3 regions of the Arthrobacter sp. TMS2-4 genome follow, and region 1 is predicted to be linked to each of the others. Evidence: riboswitches for the same ligand, from Rfam matches in the RefSeq annotation. Region 1 holds a riboswitch; each other region holds the start of a gene.
What was found. A riboswitch is a leader RNA that binds a small molecule or an ion and turns the genes downstream of it on or off. The one in region 1 is predicted to bind S-adenosylmethionine.

Region 1 (4,727 bases):
CGGCCATGCTTCCGGGCCGAGGCCAGAGGTTTCCGAGCACAACACAGATGTCCTGGAGCACAGTCCCGGATGACCGGAGCATCGGGCCTGTCAGCTACGACCGGAGCACCGTGGGCGACCTTTCGTGGAACTGGACAGGCCTCCCGCATGAACGGAGTCGGTCGCCCACGCACACAGAAGGCGGCGCCCATACCAAGGGCACCGCCTTCATACGATTGGTATCGGAGACTACAGCGCAGCCTCGATGGCCTCCGCAACAGGCGTCTCACCGCTGTTGAACTGAATGGTCTTGTCGACCGTGCCGAGGTTGCCGAGCACGACTGCGGCTACGAGCGCGACATCCTCACGGGCCACGGAGTCCTGCTGCGGCTCGGCTGACACCTCGATCTTCCCAGTCCCCGGATCCGTCGTCAGGGCTCCCGGCTGCAGGATGGTCCAGGCGAGTTCCGAGTTGCGCAGGTGCTCGTCAGCCGCAGCCTTCGACTCGGCGTAGTGGAAGAAGCTGTTGTCTTCCGGCACCCCGTGGTCCTTGCGCGCACCGAGGTAGGACACCATGACGTAGCGCCCCACAGCCGCCTCCTGGGCCGCGTCCATGGAACGGATCGCAGCATCCCGATCCACGGCATACGTCGCCTCCGGGCTCGCACCACCCGCACCGGCAGACCACACGACAGCGTCGTGGCCACGGAAGACATCCGCCATCTGCTGCACCGACAGCTCGGAGACATCCGCTACCACAGGCGTTGCGCCCGCCTGCTCGACGTCACCGCTGTGGTCCTGGTTACGGAAGATCGAACTGACCTGATGACCCTGACTCGTGAGGATCTTCGTGAGGTGCAGGGCTACTTTTCCGTGCCCACCGATAATGGCTACTCGTGACATGGGAACTCCTTCTGTCGAATGACTGGATACCTTGTCTTCGACGCTAGTCCCCGAACCCTCGGCCTGACCACCTTCGTCGGGGTGTTCTGCCGCGAGCGGAGGCCTATTCCCGGGTACCGCCATCGATACTCAAGAAACTCCCGGAGCAGCCGAGGAGAGCGGCACCCCACGAACTGACGGACGGACGGGGTGGACCAACGGACCGACGAGCCGACGGACGGACGAGGTGGGCCAACGGACCGATGAGCCGACACACGTCAGGGGCGGATCGCCTGGAGTCGATACCGCGCACCACGGTGCTCCTCCGGCAGCCGGTCGCCCTTACCGAACAGCTTCTCCCGCAGTGTTCCCTCGACGTACTCCGTCGGGTACACACCACGCTTCTGCAGCTCCGGCACCACGAATTCGATGATGTCCTCGAAGGTCCCGGGCGTGATCGCGTAGGCCAGATTGAAGCCGTCGACGTCGGTCTCCTCGACCCATGCCTGGAGCTCATCGGCGACCTGCACACCCGAGCCGACGATGCGGGGCCCGAGCCCACCGATCCCCGCGGACTCGGCGATGTCCCGCACGGTCCACGGCGAGCCGTCGTCGTTCACCTTCTGGAAGTTCGCGACAGCGGACTGGATGGCGTTGGACTTCACGTTGCCGAGCCGCTCGTCCGGATCGTAGGCGGAGAGATCCACACCGAGCCACCCCGAGACGAGCACGAGGGCTCCCTCGTAGCTGACGTACTGCTGGAAATCGTCGTGCTTGGCCTGGGCCTTCTCCTCCGTCTCGTCCGTGATGATGGTGAGCAGCGTGTAGATCCGCACCGAGTAGCGGTCACGGCCTTCGGCCTCGACCGCATCCCGGATCTTCGTGACGACGTCCTTCAGCTTCTGCTTCGTGGGTGCGGCAACGAAGACGGCCTCGGCATTGCCGGCTGCAAAGGCGATGCCACGAGAGGATGCTCCCGCCTGGAAGATGACCGGCGTCCGCTGCGGTGACGGCTCACTGAGGTGGATTCCCGGAACCGTGAAGTACTTGCCATCGTGGTCGATCTCGTGGACCTTGGCCGGGTCCGTGAAGACGCCGGTCTCGCGGTCGCGCACCACGGCGTCGTCCTCCCACGATCCTTCGAGCAGCTTGTAGAGGACTTCGAGGTACTCGTCGGCGTGGTCGTACCGCGCATCGTGCTCGAGCTGGTCCTCATGGCCCATGTTGCGCGCGGCAGACGGGAGATAGCCGGTGACCACGTTCCAGCCGACGCGGCCCTTGGTGAGGTGGTCCAGGGTGGAGAGCCGACGCGCGAAGGGGTAGGGGTGCTCGTAGGCGGTGCCCGCGGTGACACCGAACCCGAGGTGCTCGGTGACGAGGGCCATGGCGGAGACGAGCAGGAAGGGATCGTTGACCGGGGTCTGCGTCCCCTGCCGCAACGTGGCCTCGTTGGAACCGCCATACACGTCGTACGTGCCGAGGACGTCGGCGATGAAGATGCCGTCGAACAAGCCCTTCTCGAGGGTCTTCGCGAGATCAGCCCAGTAGCTCAGGTCCTTGTAGCGCCACGACTGGTCCTCGGGGTGGCGCCACAGACCCGGGGACTGGTGTCCCACGCAGTTCATGTCGAAGGCATTGAAGCGGATACGGCGCGGAGCTGTGGGCATGAAAAATCCTCATGTCGGGGCACTGCCGTGGCGGAAGCGCCATACTTGCCCGCACTGGCCGTGCCGGGCCGAATCCTCACCTGGGGCACCCCACTACAGCGAGAGGGTTGCCGTCCAACAAACCAGGGTTTTGCGTTGGAACTCTTGATTCTGGTTCCGAGCGTAGGTGGGCACGCACGCCGTCGTCCACCTACCGCCGTCATGGTGCGTCATGCATCAAGCGTTCCGTGCACCCGTAGGAGGGCCCGACGACGGCGGTCGACACCCTCCGGCGAAGAGACCCCAGAAGTTGCAAAGAAAGTATTGCAAAGACTTCTTTGCAAGCGCACACTGATCGCATGGAAGAGACGATGAGCGAAGCAGGACACCCCGTCGACGACGGCAACCGCGTCCTCGACGGGGCAGCACTCAAGGCCCTTGCCCATCCCCTCAGGATCCAGCTGCTGGAGGTCCTGTCCAGCTACGGTCCGCAGACCGCATGCAGCATCGCCAAGCGGGTCGGAGAGTCGAGTGGGTCGACGAGCTACCACCTGAGGCAGCTGGCCCGTTACGGCCTCGTTCGCGAGGTGGAGGATCGCGGTTCCGCCCGCGAGCGGTGGTGGGAACGCCCCCGCGGGTCGCTGACCCTCAGCACCCCCGAACTCGAACAGGACCCCACCACCCGGGAAGCCACCCGGCAGGTGAACCGCCAGTTCGAACGCGGCCGGGCGGAAGCTCTCGCGACCTTCATGGCCAGTGGCTGCGAGGCCGTCCCGCCGGAATGGGCGGACGCAGCCATGATCGCAACAATGAACGCCCATCTGACGGCAGAGCAACTCGCGACCCTCGCCCGCGATATGAGCGAGATCCTTCGCGAGAAGCTCGACGCCTACCGTGCCGAACCGGGCACCCCGGGCACCCGACCCGTCCAGTTGCACTTCAACGCATTCCCCCTCATCGACTCCCAGGAGACATCATGACCAGCGCAACCCTTCCCGTCGGATACCCGGTGCTCACGGCACCATCCCATGCAGGGCTCGCGTCGCGGACCCTTTTCCGCCTGGGCGCCGCGTTCATCGCAGCAGGATCGTCACTCGCCTCCGTCGAGGGCACCAACGCAGAACTCCTTCACCGCCACCTCGAGCGCCGGACGGACCTGCAAGCCCTCGCCCACAGCGGTATCAACCTTCTCTAGCCGCGCGGCGGCGACCATCGCCCTCCGACCACGACGAGCACCTCGCCCAGTCGCACCCCGGGAACTACCGCAGGTAGGACGCCCCATTGACGTCGACCACGGTGCCACTCACCCAGAGCGGAGCATCGGTTGCGAACCAGGCAACCGTCTGCGCTACCTCCTCCGGCGTCGCGACACGGTTGAACGGACTCTGCGCACGCACAGCGTCACCACCCGGCCCGTCCAGCACGGTTCTGCCCATGTCGGTCTCGACGAACCCCGGCGCGACGGCGGCAGCGAGGATGCCGTGCGGAGCGAGTGCCACGGCCAGGGACTGCGTCATGGAGTGCAACGCCGCCTTGCTCGCCCCGTAGGCCGGCGTGGCGGGCTCACCCCGATACGCACCCCGCGATCCGACACTGACGAGCCGACCACCCTCCGGGCCTGCCGGCCGGTCGAGGAGGTGCCGGGCGACGAGCCATGCCAGGTTTGCCGGCCCGACGAGATTCACGTCCAGCGTGCTCCGCCACGCCTCCTGCCAGTCCTCGAAGGACACGGTCTCGATGGGATGCGCCTCGAAGATGCCGGCATTGTTCACCAGGACATCGAGCCCACCCAGTCCGCCCACCGCCTCCTCCACCACGCGCCTGCAGGCCTCGGGGTCACCGACGTCCCCGACCACCACCACATGGCCATCACCGGCAAGCGCTTCGCACACAGCCGCCGCGGCGCGCCCGTCACGGCCTGCATGGACAGCAACGCGGTGTCCCCGTCCTGCGAGATCATGCGCGATGGCCGCGCCGATGCCCCTGCTCGCACCGGTCACCAGAATGTTCGACGTCATGGTTCAGACGGTACAACGTGTGCGGCGTCCCAGCGGGGACGCTTGGTCGCCGACCGGAGAAGCGAACGCCGACCGACCGGAACGGACACGTTGACCCCCGGTCGGCACGGGTGCGAGGGTGGCTGGATGAGCACAGACACCACCGACGTCCAGATCAGCAACAACGAAGCCGAGAATCGCTACGAGGCCATCCTCGGGAGCA
Region 2 (4,727 bases), on a different contig from region 1:
CGCGGTCGTCCTCGCCCCGACGCCAGGGCCCCTCACGCAGGACGAGGTACTCGCCCTGGCCGCCTCCGCGGAGCAGTACTCCACCCATGTCCTCGCTGCAGCCATCACCGCGGAGGCCGTGCATCGCGGCCTGGCACTCCGTCCGGCGAGCAGGGCGCAGGAGCTCGCCACCGACGGAGTGCGCGCGGAGATCGCCGGGACCACCGTCGCCGTCGGCAAGCGCCGGTTCGTCGAAGGCCTCGTCGGGCCCGTCCCGGACCCTCCCCTGTCGGCGGGGGAAACCGCCGTCTTCGTGGGGGTCGGTGAGCGCTTCGCAGGGTTCATCCTGCTGCGGGACGCCCTGCGCAGCGCGGCGCCGGCCACGGTCGGTTCGCTCGTCGCCCTCGGCGTGCGCGAAGTCCTCATGCTCACCGGAGACGTCGAAGCCACGGCACGCCACATCGCACGGGAAGCGGGACTGACCACGGTCCACCACGACTGCCTTCCGGCGGACAAGGTGGAGATCGTCCGGAACCTGCCCGAGCGCCCCGTCGTCATGGTGGGCGACGGCGTCAACGACGCCCCGGTACTCGCGGCCGCGGACGTCGGCATCGCCATGGGGGCGAGGGGATCGACGGCGGCCAGCGAATCGGCAGAGGTGGTGATCACGGTCGACGACCTCGCGAAGGTCACCGAGGCCGTGCTCATCGGCAGGCGGACCCTGCGCATCGCACTGCAGAGCATCGGGATCGGCATCGGGCTGAGTCTCGTGCTGATGGTGGGCGCCGCCCTGGGACTCGTCCCCCCACTGGCCGGCGCGTTCGGCCAGGAGGGCATCGATCTGCTGACGATCCTCTACGCCCTGCGCGCGGCGAGCGCCCCACGCTCCGGTGTCCGCGGCTCCACGGACGTCGGTCAGTCTGCGCGTACGTAGGTGCGGCCGCGTCGCAGTCACATTACTTCTTGTTGACCGAAGCACCCGACGGCATGCCTATAGTGATTCCAGCTTCAAGAGACACGGCCGCCAAGCTCCGACTAGGCCGCGCACCAACCCCATGTTCGTGGGTGGTTCGGATGACGAAGCGGCCTTCGCCATGGCACCCAGTGCTGGTCCGGCGAGGGCAAGAGCACTTCGAGAGGCCACATCGTGAGCTGTAGCGCACACCGCACCCTTTTCTGACAGCACGCGCTCCGACGCGACGTGCTGCGCATTCCCCGCTTCCATGAACTTCGCCCTGCATCGGGCCAGATCCTCCTGAGGAATACCCATGAACGCATCCGTAATCCCCCCTGCCCGGAATCGGCGACGCGGTCGCCGATTCACAGCATTGTCCGTCGTCGCCCTCGCGACACTGCTCAGCGGCTGCGGCGGCGCTGTGGGCGCCCCGGCGGAGACCGACGGCGAACCGGTGGCCGGTGGCATCCTCGACGTGTCGATCTCCGCCGAACCCGGCTGCCTCGACGGGCACGGCATCTCTGCGACCCAGCAGCAGTTCCTGGGGCGCCTGATCTACGACAACGTGGTGACCCTCGACGAGAACGGCGAGATCGCGCCGTATCTCGCCGAGTCCTGGGACGTTTCGGAGGACGGCAAGACGTACACGTTCCACCTCCGGCAGGGCGTCACGTTCAGTGATGGCTCACCCTGGAACGCGGAGGTCCTCGGGCAGAACTTCGAGCACATGAGGGACCCCTCCACGAAGTCACCCCTCGCCGCCGCCTACATCGCCCCGTACGTGGACGGCACTGTGATCGACGAGTACACCTTCGAGGCGCACCTCGCCTACCCCTACACACCGTTCCTCTACACGCTCGCGCAATCGTGGCTCGGTATGACCTCCGGCAGGGCGATCTCGGAGTCGCCGGAGACACTGTGCCAGGAGCCGATCGGTACCGGCCCCTTCGTCGTCGACGACTACAAGCCGGGGCAGAGCATCAGCTACACCAGGCGGGAGGGCTACGACTGGGCGCCGGAATGGCTGGAAGGGGACGGCGAGGCGCACCTCGACGGCGTCGAGGTCACCCTCGTCGGCGAGCCCGTCATCCGCCACCAGTCGCTCCTCTCCGGGCAGTACGACCTGACGGAGAACCTCGCACCCCAGAATGCCGCGGCAGTGCAGGCGGACCCGGACTTCACGTACCAGAACCTGCCCCGGACCGGCAGCCCTTACGTGCTCGGCTTCAACCTCGATCGCGCGCCGTTCGACGACCTCGCGGTCCGGCAGGCGTTCGCCGCCGCGGTGAACACGCAGGCCGTGGTGGAAAGCCTCGGGTTCGGCACCTACACGCCGATCGACGGATTCCTGTCGAAGGAGAGCAAGTACTACGACCCGTCGGTCGAAGGCCTCCTGACGTACGACCCCGAGCGGGCCGACCGGCTCCTCGACGACGCCGGCTGGACCGGCCGCGACGACGAGGGCTTCCGCACGAAGGACGGGAAGCGCCTCACGGTCGAGGTGCCCACCGTGGAGAGCTCGACGCCGAGCCCGCTACTCGTGCAATTGCAGGGTGAGGCCCGCAAGGTCGGCTTCGACCTCCGGATCATCCAGCTCCCCCAGGCCCAGCTCACGGAGCTGCGCTATGCCGGCGACTACGACGCCCTGGCCGGGGTGTGGCACACCAACACCACCGATGTCCTGTTCATCCGCTACCACTCCTCCGAGATCACGGGCGAGCGGATCGGCCAGAACTCGTCGTACGTGGACGACCCGGAGCTCGACGCGCTGCTCTCCGCGGCCCGCGAGGCGGATGACGGGCCCGCCGCCGAGGAGGCGTACTCGAAGGCACAGCACCGCCTGATCGAGCTCGTGCCCGGCGTGCCGCTCTACGAGAACCCTAGCCAGTTCGCCTACACGAACACCCTGCACGACGTCGCCGTGGACACCTCCCACCCGGTGCCCGTCCTCACCTATGCCTGGAAGGCCGAGTAGATGGCCGTGCTCCGGCGTATCCTCATGCGGCTCGCCGTGGGGGTCGGTGTCCTCTGGGGGGCCGCGACCCTGACGTTCGTCGCGGTCCACCTGATCCCGGGCGACACGGCCCTGCTGATCCTCGGCGGACCCGACGCGCGGCCCACCGCCGAGACGCTCGCGCAGGTCCGTGCCGACTACCTCCTGGACCAGCCCTTCGTCGTCCAGTACGGCAGCTACCTCGGGAACCTCCTCCAGGGCGACCTCGGACAGTCCTACCGGCTGCGCCTGCCCGTCACGGAAGCCATGGGGCAGCAGATCGGCGCGACGGCGGCGCTCGCGACCGCCGCCGTCGCCGTCGCCCTGCCACTGACGTTCGCGGTCGCGATCCTGTCGGCGCAGCGTGCCGCCTGGATCCGGTCGATCGTCTCCGGCATCGAAGTGGTCCTCGCCGCGACGCCGACCTTCATCATCGGCTTCGCGCTGCTCATCACCTTCTCGTTCACGCTGCACTGGTTCCCCATCGGCGGGAACCAGGGGCCCGCCGCCCTGGTCCTTCCCGCCCTCACCCTCGCCCTCGCGATCTTCGGGACGCTCTCCCAGGTCCTGCGGAACGAGCTCGAGGACGTCCTCGAGCAGCCGTTCATCCTGACGGCTCGTTCCCGCGGCATGCGCGACCTGCCGGTGAGGATCCGCCATGCCCTGCGGCACGCGGCCATTCCCGTGATGACCATGTCCGGGTTCGTCGTCGCCGCCCTGCTCGGTGGTTCGGTGGTCGTCGAGACCCTCTTCAGCCGGCAGGGCATCGGTTCCCTCACGCTGGCGTCGGTCTACAACAAGGACCTGCCCGTCATCATCGGGGTCGTGCTCCTCTCGGCGGCCGTCTATGTGGTCGTGAACCTCGTCCTCGACCTCCTGTACACGCTCGTCGACCCGAAAGTGGTGACCGCATGAGCACCACCTCGCCCGTCCTTCCCCCCGCCGTCGCCCCGACGGCAGGGCTCCCGGACCAACCGGCAGCCCCTGCCGGGCTCCCGCAGCGGCTGCACCGCCGCCGGCGGGTGCGTCCGGCCATCCTGCTGGCCTCCGTGTTCCTTCTCTGGCTGGCGGCGGCGGTCGTGGCCCCGGGACTGCTCGCCCCGGCCGACCCGTACGCGGTGGACCCGGCCAGGAGTTTCGCGGCACCGGGCCCCTCGGCCTGGTTCGGTACGGACGACTCGGGGGCCGACAACTACACGCGGATCGTCCACGGCGCTGCGACGTCGCTGTACATCGGCGTCGGCGCCACCGCGATCGGCGTGATCGGCGGAACCGTGATCGGCCTCCTCGCGGGACTCAACGGACGGCTGGTCGAGGCGTCGGTGATGCGGCTCCTCGACGTCACCCTCGCCATCCCGGAGATCCTCCTCGCCCTCGTGGTGATCGGCATCATCGGCGGTGGAACGGAGAACGCGATCCTCGCCATCGGCGCCGGCAGCGTCGCCTACTACGCACGGATCACGAGGGCCCAGACGCACCTCGTCCGCCAGTCGGGCTTCGTCGAGGCCGCCCGCACCCTCGGACTGCCGGCGTGGCGGATCCTCGCCACACACGTCGTGCCGAATGTCCTCCGGCCCGTCCTCGTCCTCGCCACGATCGGCATCGGCTCCGCGATCGGGGCCGGGGCGTCCCTGAGCTTCCTCGGACTGGGCACCCCTCCCCCCGCGCCCGAATGGGGGGCGATGCTCTCGGCGGGCCGGAACTTCGTCTCCAACGCGCCCTGGATGATCACCATCCCCGCGGGGTTCCTCGTCGCCACCGTCCTGTCCATCACCGTGATCGGGCGCGAGCTCCGACGCC
Region 3 (4,727 bases), on a different contig from region 1:
GCCCCGGCCGGGCGGCGCCCGGCTGATTTACGCACCCGAATCATGACTCAAAGAACCGGGGGGCCCGGTGCTACCGTGTGCTCACCCAGCACCATCGGGGCTCCGCGACCGGTGCCCCGTCGGACCAGCCAGGAGGAATCATGAGCGTCGTCACCAACGTCTCCGAGTGCACTGTCCACAACTGCTCGTTCAACCACGACGGCTGCACGGCCGTCGCGATCACGGTGTCCGGCGTGGAGGAACACGCCACGTGCGCCACCTTCATCGACACGTCCGTCAGCGGCGGTCTGCCGAAAGTGATCGCGCACGTCGGTGCGTGCCAGCGCTCCGAATGCAGCTTCAACCACGACCTGCTGTGCAGCGCGCCGGCCGTGAAGGTGGGCCCGGGCGCGGACGCCGCCGACTGCCTCACCTACACGCACCCCTGAGGGTGCGGGGACGACCGGTCAGATCTCGACGCGCCCGCTGTCGGTCTCGAACGTCACCGACATGACGCCGGGCGTGCCGTTGGGGGCGATCCACTCGACCTGCACGTCGTCGAGCGTCTGCTCGACATCCGTGCCGAGCCAGTCGGTCACGCGCTCCGACGAGCCGGCAATGGTGAGGCAGTCCAGCTTCACCGAGGCGGGGCGGGCCTTCGAGGGGTGGAGTTCCTCCGTGCCGTCGTCCCAGCGCAGCAGATAGGGGACCTGGGGGTCCGCGATGAGCCCCTTGATGCCGATCTGCTGCCAGGTGAGCTCCTGGCCGTCCGGGAACTTCCGGTTGCCGGGCACGGAACTGCGGCCGAGGCGCTCCTCGAACGGCGCCAGATCGTCGACGGCGACGCACCAGCCCATCCAGCCACCGCCGGCTTCGGAGCGGGCGCGGACGGCCTGGCCGAACGGGGCCTTGTCCGACGCCGGGTGGTTCAGCACCTCGACGACCTCCAGGTACTGGCCGTTGACCAGGGGAAAAATCATGTTGCGCGTACCGAAGCGGGGGTGTACACCACCCTTCACCGGCTCCACGCCGAGCTTGGCCGAGATCCGCTCGGCCGTCGCGGCAAGTCCATCGGGTTCGCAGGCATAAGATACATGGTCCAGGCGCATGCGGCTATCTTGGCACTAAGTGATCTGGGTCTCGACTAAGGCAAGCCTTACTCCGCGACGCGTGTCTCGCAGCCGGATCGGGAGCGCGTCTGCGGGCTGCTTCACGGAGGGTCACACGGTTGCCGGATCCCCCCGGATCGGCTTTCATGAAGGCAGGTCATGAGTGCCAGCACACAGCCCCGGCTTGCTGGCCGGCAACCCTCCAACCGCGGTGGGGTGCCCCGGGTGAGGACCAGGTCCGGCGTCCCATCGGCGCCGTTCAAGCGCGGGCTCCTGCGGGGTCCGGTCTCCCCGAACGGCGGCGCCGGCGGGAGCCGGACAGGCGGAGCCCCTGATCAGAGGGAGCACCATGTCCAACGATTGGTCCTTTGAAACACGCCAGATCCACGCCGGCCAGGTGCCGGACCCGGCCACGGGGGCGCGAGCGCTCCCCATCTACCAGACGTCGTCGTTCGTCTTCCCCAGCGCGGAGAGCGCCGCGAACCGGTTCTCCCTGGCGGAACTCGCGCCCATCTACACGCGGATCGGCAACCCGACCCAGGAGGTCGTCGAGACCCGCATCGCGAGCCTCGAAGGCGGCGTCGGCGCCCTGCTGCTGGCCTCCGGCCAGGCCGCGAGCACCTTCGCGGTACTGAACGTCGCTGAGGCGGGCGACCACATCGTGGCCAGCCCCAGCCTCTACGGCGGCACCTACAACCTCTTCCGGCACACGCTGAAGAAGTACGGGATCGAGACCACGTTCGTCGAGGACCCCGACGATCTCGACCAGTGGCGCGCGGCACTCCGACCGAACACCAAGCTCTTCTTCGGCGAGGTGGTCTCCAATCCGCGGCAGGACGTCCTCGACATCGAGGGCGTCAGCGCCGTCGCCCACGAGCACGGCATCCCCCTGATCGTCGACAACACACTGGCCACGCCCTACCTGATCCGGCCCATCGAATGGGGTGCGGACATCGTGGTCCACTCGGCCACCAAGTACCTCGGCGGGCACGGCAACGCCATCGCCGGGGTCATCGTGGACTCCGGCGCCTTCGACTTCGCGCAGCACCCCGACCGGTTCCCGGGCTTCAACACGCCGGACGAGAGCTACCAGGGCCTCGTGTACGCCCGCGACCTCGGGGTGGGCAGCGCGCTCGGCGCCAACCTCGCGTACATCCTCAAGGCCCGCGTGCAGCTGCTCCGCGACCTCGGCTCGGCCGTCTCCCCGTTCAACGCCTTCCTCATCGCCCAGGGACTGGAGACCCTGAGCCTGCGCATGGAACGCCACGTGCAGAACGCGCAGGCCGTCGCCGAATGGCTGGAAGGGCACGACGACGTCGAACGCGTCACCTATGCCGGGCTCTCCTCGAGTCCCTGGTACGACCGCGGGCGGAAGTACGGGCCGAACGGCACGGGAGCGATCGTGAGCTTCGACATCGTCGGGGGACTCGATGCCGGAAAGCGCTTCGTCGACGGGCTCGAGCTGCACTCGCACGTCGCGAACGTGGGCGACGTCCGTTCGCTCGTCATCCACCCCGCGTCGACGACGCACAGCCAGCTCGGGGCGGAGGCGCAGCTCACCGCCGGCGTGCGGCCCGGCCTGGTCCGGCTGTCCGTCGGCCTCGAGCACATCGCCGACATCCTGGCCGACCTGGATGCAGGCTTCCGCGCCGCCAAGGGGGCCTGAGGGTTCGTGACCACGTACCCTCCTGCCCCGCTGCCCGCCCGGACGCACGGAGCGCCCCCGGACGGAGATGGGCTGCTCCGTATCGCGTCCATCGGCCCGCTGGCCCTCGAGACCGGGGGGACGCTGCCCGACGTCCAGCTGGCGTTCGAGACCTGGGGCCGGCCGAACCGGGACGGCTCCAACGCCGTCCTCGTGCAGCATGCCCTGACCGGCAGCTCCCACGTGGCCCGGGGCGCCTCGGAGGAGGAGGGCTGGTGGGACTCCCTCGTGGGTCCCGGCCGTACGGTGGACACCGACCGCTACTTCGTGGTGTCCGTCAACATGCTGGGCGGCTGTTACGGCTCGACGGGACCGGCCAGCCTCGCGCCCGACGGCGCGCCGTGGGGTGCACGGTTCCCCTTCGTCACCATCCGCGACGCCGTCCGCGCGGAGAGCCTGCTCGCCGACCAGCTCGGCATCGGGCGCTGGCACTCCGTGCTCGGGGGGTCGATGGGCGGCGCCCGGGCCCTCGAATGGGCACTGATGTTCCCGGACCGCGTGGAGCGGTGCGCCGTCATCGCCTGCACTGCCGCCAGTTCGGCCGAACAGATAGCGTTCGCCCAGGCACAGCTGCAGGCCATCCGGCTCGACCCCGCCTACCGCGGCGGCGACTACTACGACGGCCCCCCTCCGGAAGCGGGCCTCGGCCTGGCGCGGCGCATCGCGCACATCACCTACCGCGCGGAACAGGAACTGGAAGCACGCTTCGGTCGAGCGGAGCAGGACGCCGAGCGGCCCGTCGGGTCCGCCCTGCCCGCCGACCGCGGGCGCTACCGGGTGGAGAGCTACCTGGACCACCAGGCCGACAAGCTCGTGGACCGCTTCGACGCGAACAGCTACGTGATCCTCACCGAGGCGCTCATGAGCCACGACGCCGCACGCGACCGCGGGAGCCTGGAGGACGTCCTGGGGGCGGCGACGTCCGAGTTCTTCATCGCCGCCGTGGACACCGACCGGCTGTACTTCCCCTGGCAGTCCCACCGGCTCGCGGCCGGCCTGCCCGGCGACGTCCCCGTCCACCTGATCTCCTCCCCGATAGGACACGACGCCTTCCTCACCCAGATCCACCAGCTCGACGACCAGCTCCGATCGTCCTTCTACAGCCGGTAGCCGATTCCCCTGCCGAGCGCCTAGGGTGGAACTAAGCCTGCTTAGGAACTGGTGGCGGGCCCGTCGGGGCGACAAGGCCGGACGGATCGACGTGCAATGACAAGGAGCTGTTCATGGAACTGAGCACCATCGGCTGGAACCAGGAAGCCCGCGACAAGATCCTGCTCGACGCGGACCGCGCGCTGCAGGGTGCCGTGAAGGAAGCCGTGGAGACCATGGACGGGAAGACCCGCGACGAGGTCTACGAGTTCCTGTTCCAGAAGCTGCAGCCGCAGTTCGTGGACTTCAAGCCCGGACCGGACCTCGGCGCCTGCGCCGACGCCGTGGCGAACGGCGAGGTCTCGCTCGACGGCTGAGCGGCGACGCCGGGAGCTACTCCGCCGCTCCCGGCGGCATGCCCGGGCCGAAGATGGGCCCGGGCTCGAGCCGCTTCGCGGTCACGCCGTCACCCGAGGACTGGTGCCGGAGCCGCCGCAGGACCCAGGGTACGAGATGTTCGCGCGCCCACACGAGGTCCTCGGCGCGCGCCGTCCGCCACCGCCGCGCCGGCAGATCCCTGGGCTGCAGCGGCAGCAGGGTGTGCCGGACGGCGAGGGTATCGAGCACCATCATGGCGATGGTGTGGTGCCCGAGGGGCGAGAAGTGCAGCCGGTCCGGGTCCCACATCTGCGGATTCATGAGCTGACGCAGGGCCCACATGTCGCCGATGACCGCTTCGTGCCGGGCGGCGATCGTGCGGAGGTTCTCGTTGTAGATGGCCGTCCGCGCCCGGACGCCCCCGAGGACCGTGTCACGGACGTCGGGGCCCGTGAGCAGGACGACGG

Region 2: it holds a riboswitch for S-adenosylmethionine, as region 1 does, so the genes downstream of both, ACX80F_RS07705 (ABC transporter substrate-binding protein) here and ACX80F_RS11900 (LLM class flavin-dependent oxidoreductase) in region 1, are expected to answer to the same signal.
Region 3: it holds a riboswitch for S-adenosylmethionine, as region 1 does, so the genes downstream of both, ACX80F_RS04920 (bifunctional o-acetylhomoserine/o-acetylserine sulfhydrylase) here and ACX80F_RS11900 (LLM class flavin-dependent oxidoreductase) in region 1, are expected to answer to the same signal.

Annotation. Positions count from the first base shown of each region.
Region 1 is NZ_JBTNDI010000008.1:131,803-136,529, reverse strand. It holds gene ACX80F_RS11910 (HNH endonuclease signature motif containing protein) at 1-73, shown strand, start outside; gene ACX80F_RS11905 (SDR family oxidoreductase) at 229-882, opposite strand; gene ACX80F_RS11900 (LLM class flavin-dependent oxidoreductase) at 1,140-2,528, opposite strand; SAM riboswitch class IV at 2,565-2,678, opposite strand; gene ACX80F_RS11895 (helix-turn-helix domain-containing protein) at 2,867-3,487, shown strand; gene ACX80F_RS11890 (hypothetical protein) at 3,484-3,702, shown strand; gene ACX80F_RS11885 (SDR family NAD(P)-dependent oxidoreductase) at 3,767-4,525, opposite strand; gene ACX80F_RS11880 (GNAT family N-acetyltransferase) at 4,652-4,727, shown strand, end outside.
Region 2 is NZ_JBTNDI010000004.1:152,883-157,609, reverse strand. It holds gene ACX80F_RS07710 (heavy metal translocating P-type ATPase) at 1-913, shown strand, start outside; SAM riboswitch class IV at 986-1,113, shown strand; gene ACX80F_RS07705 (ABC transporter substrate-binding protein) at 1,248-2,909, shown strand; gene ACX80F_RS07700 (ABC transporter permease) at 2,910-3,842, shown strand; gene ACX80F_RS07695 (ABC transporter permease) at 3,839-4,727, shown strand, end outside.
Region 3 is NZ_JBTNDI010000002.1:391,593-396,319, forward strand. It holds gene ACX80F_RS04910 (DUF1540 domain-containing protein) at 141-428, shown strand; gene ACX80F_RS04915 (VOC family protein) at 447-1,088, opposite strand; SAM riboswitch class IV at 1,244-1,360, shown strand; gene ACX80F_RS04920 (bifunctional o-acetylhomoserine/o-acetylserine sulfhydrylase) at 1,438-2,754, shown strand; gene metX (homoserine O-acetyltransferase MetX) at 2,785-3,903, shown strand; gene ACX80F_RS04930 (hypothetical protein) at 4,017-4,259, shown strand; gene ACX80F_RS04935 (SGNH/GDSL hydrolase family protein) at 4,276-4,727, opposite strand, start outside.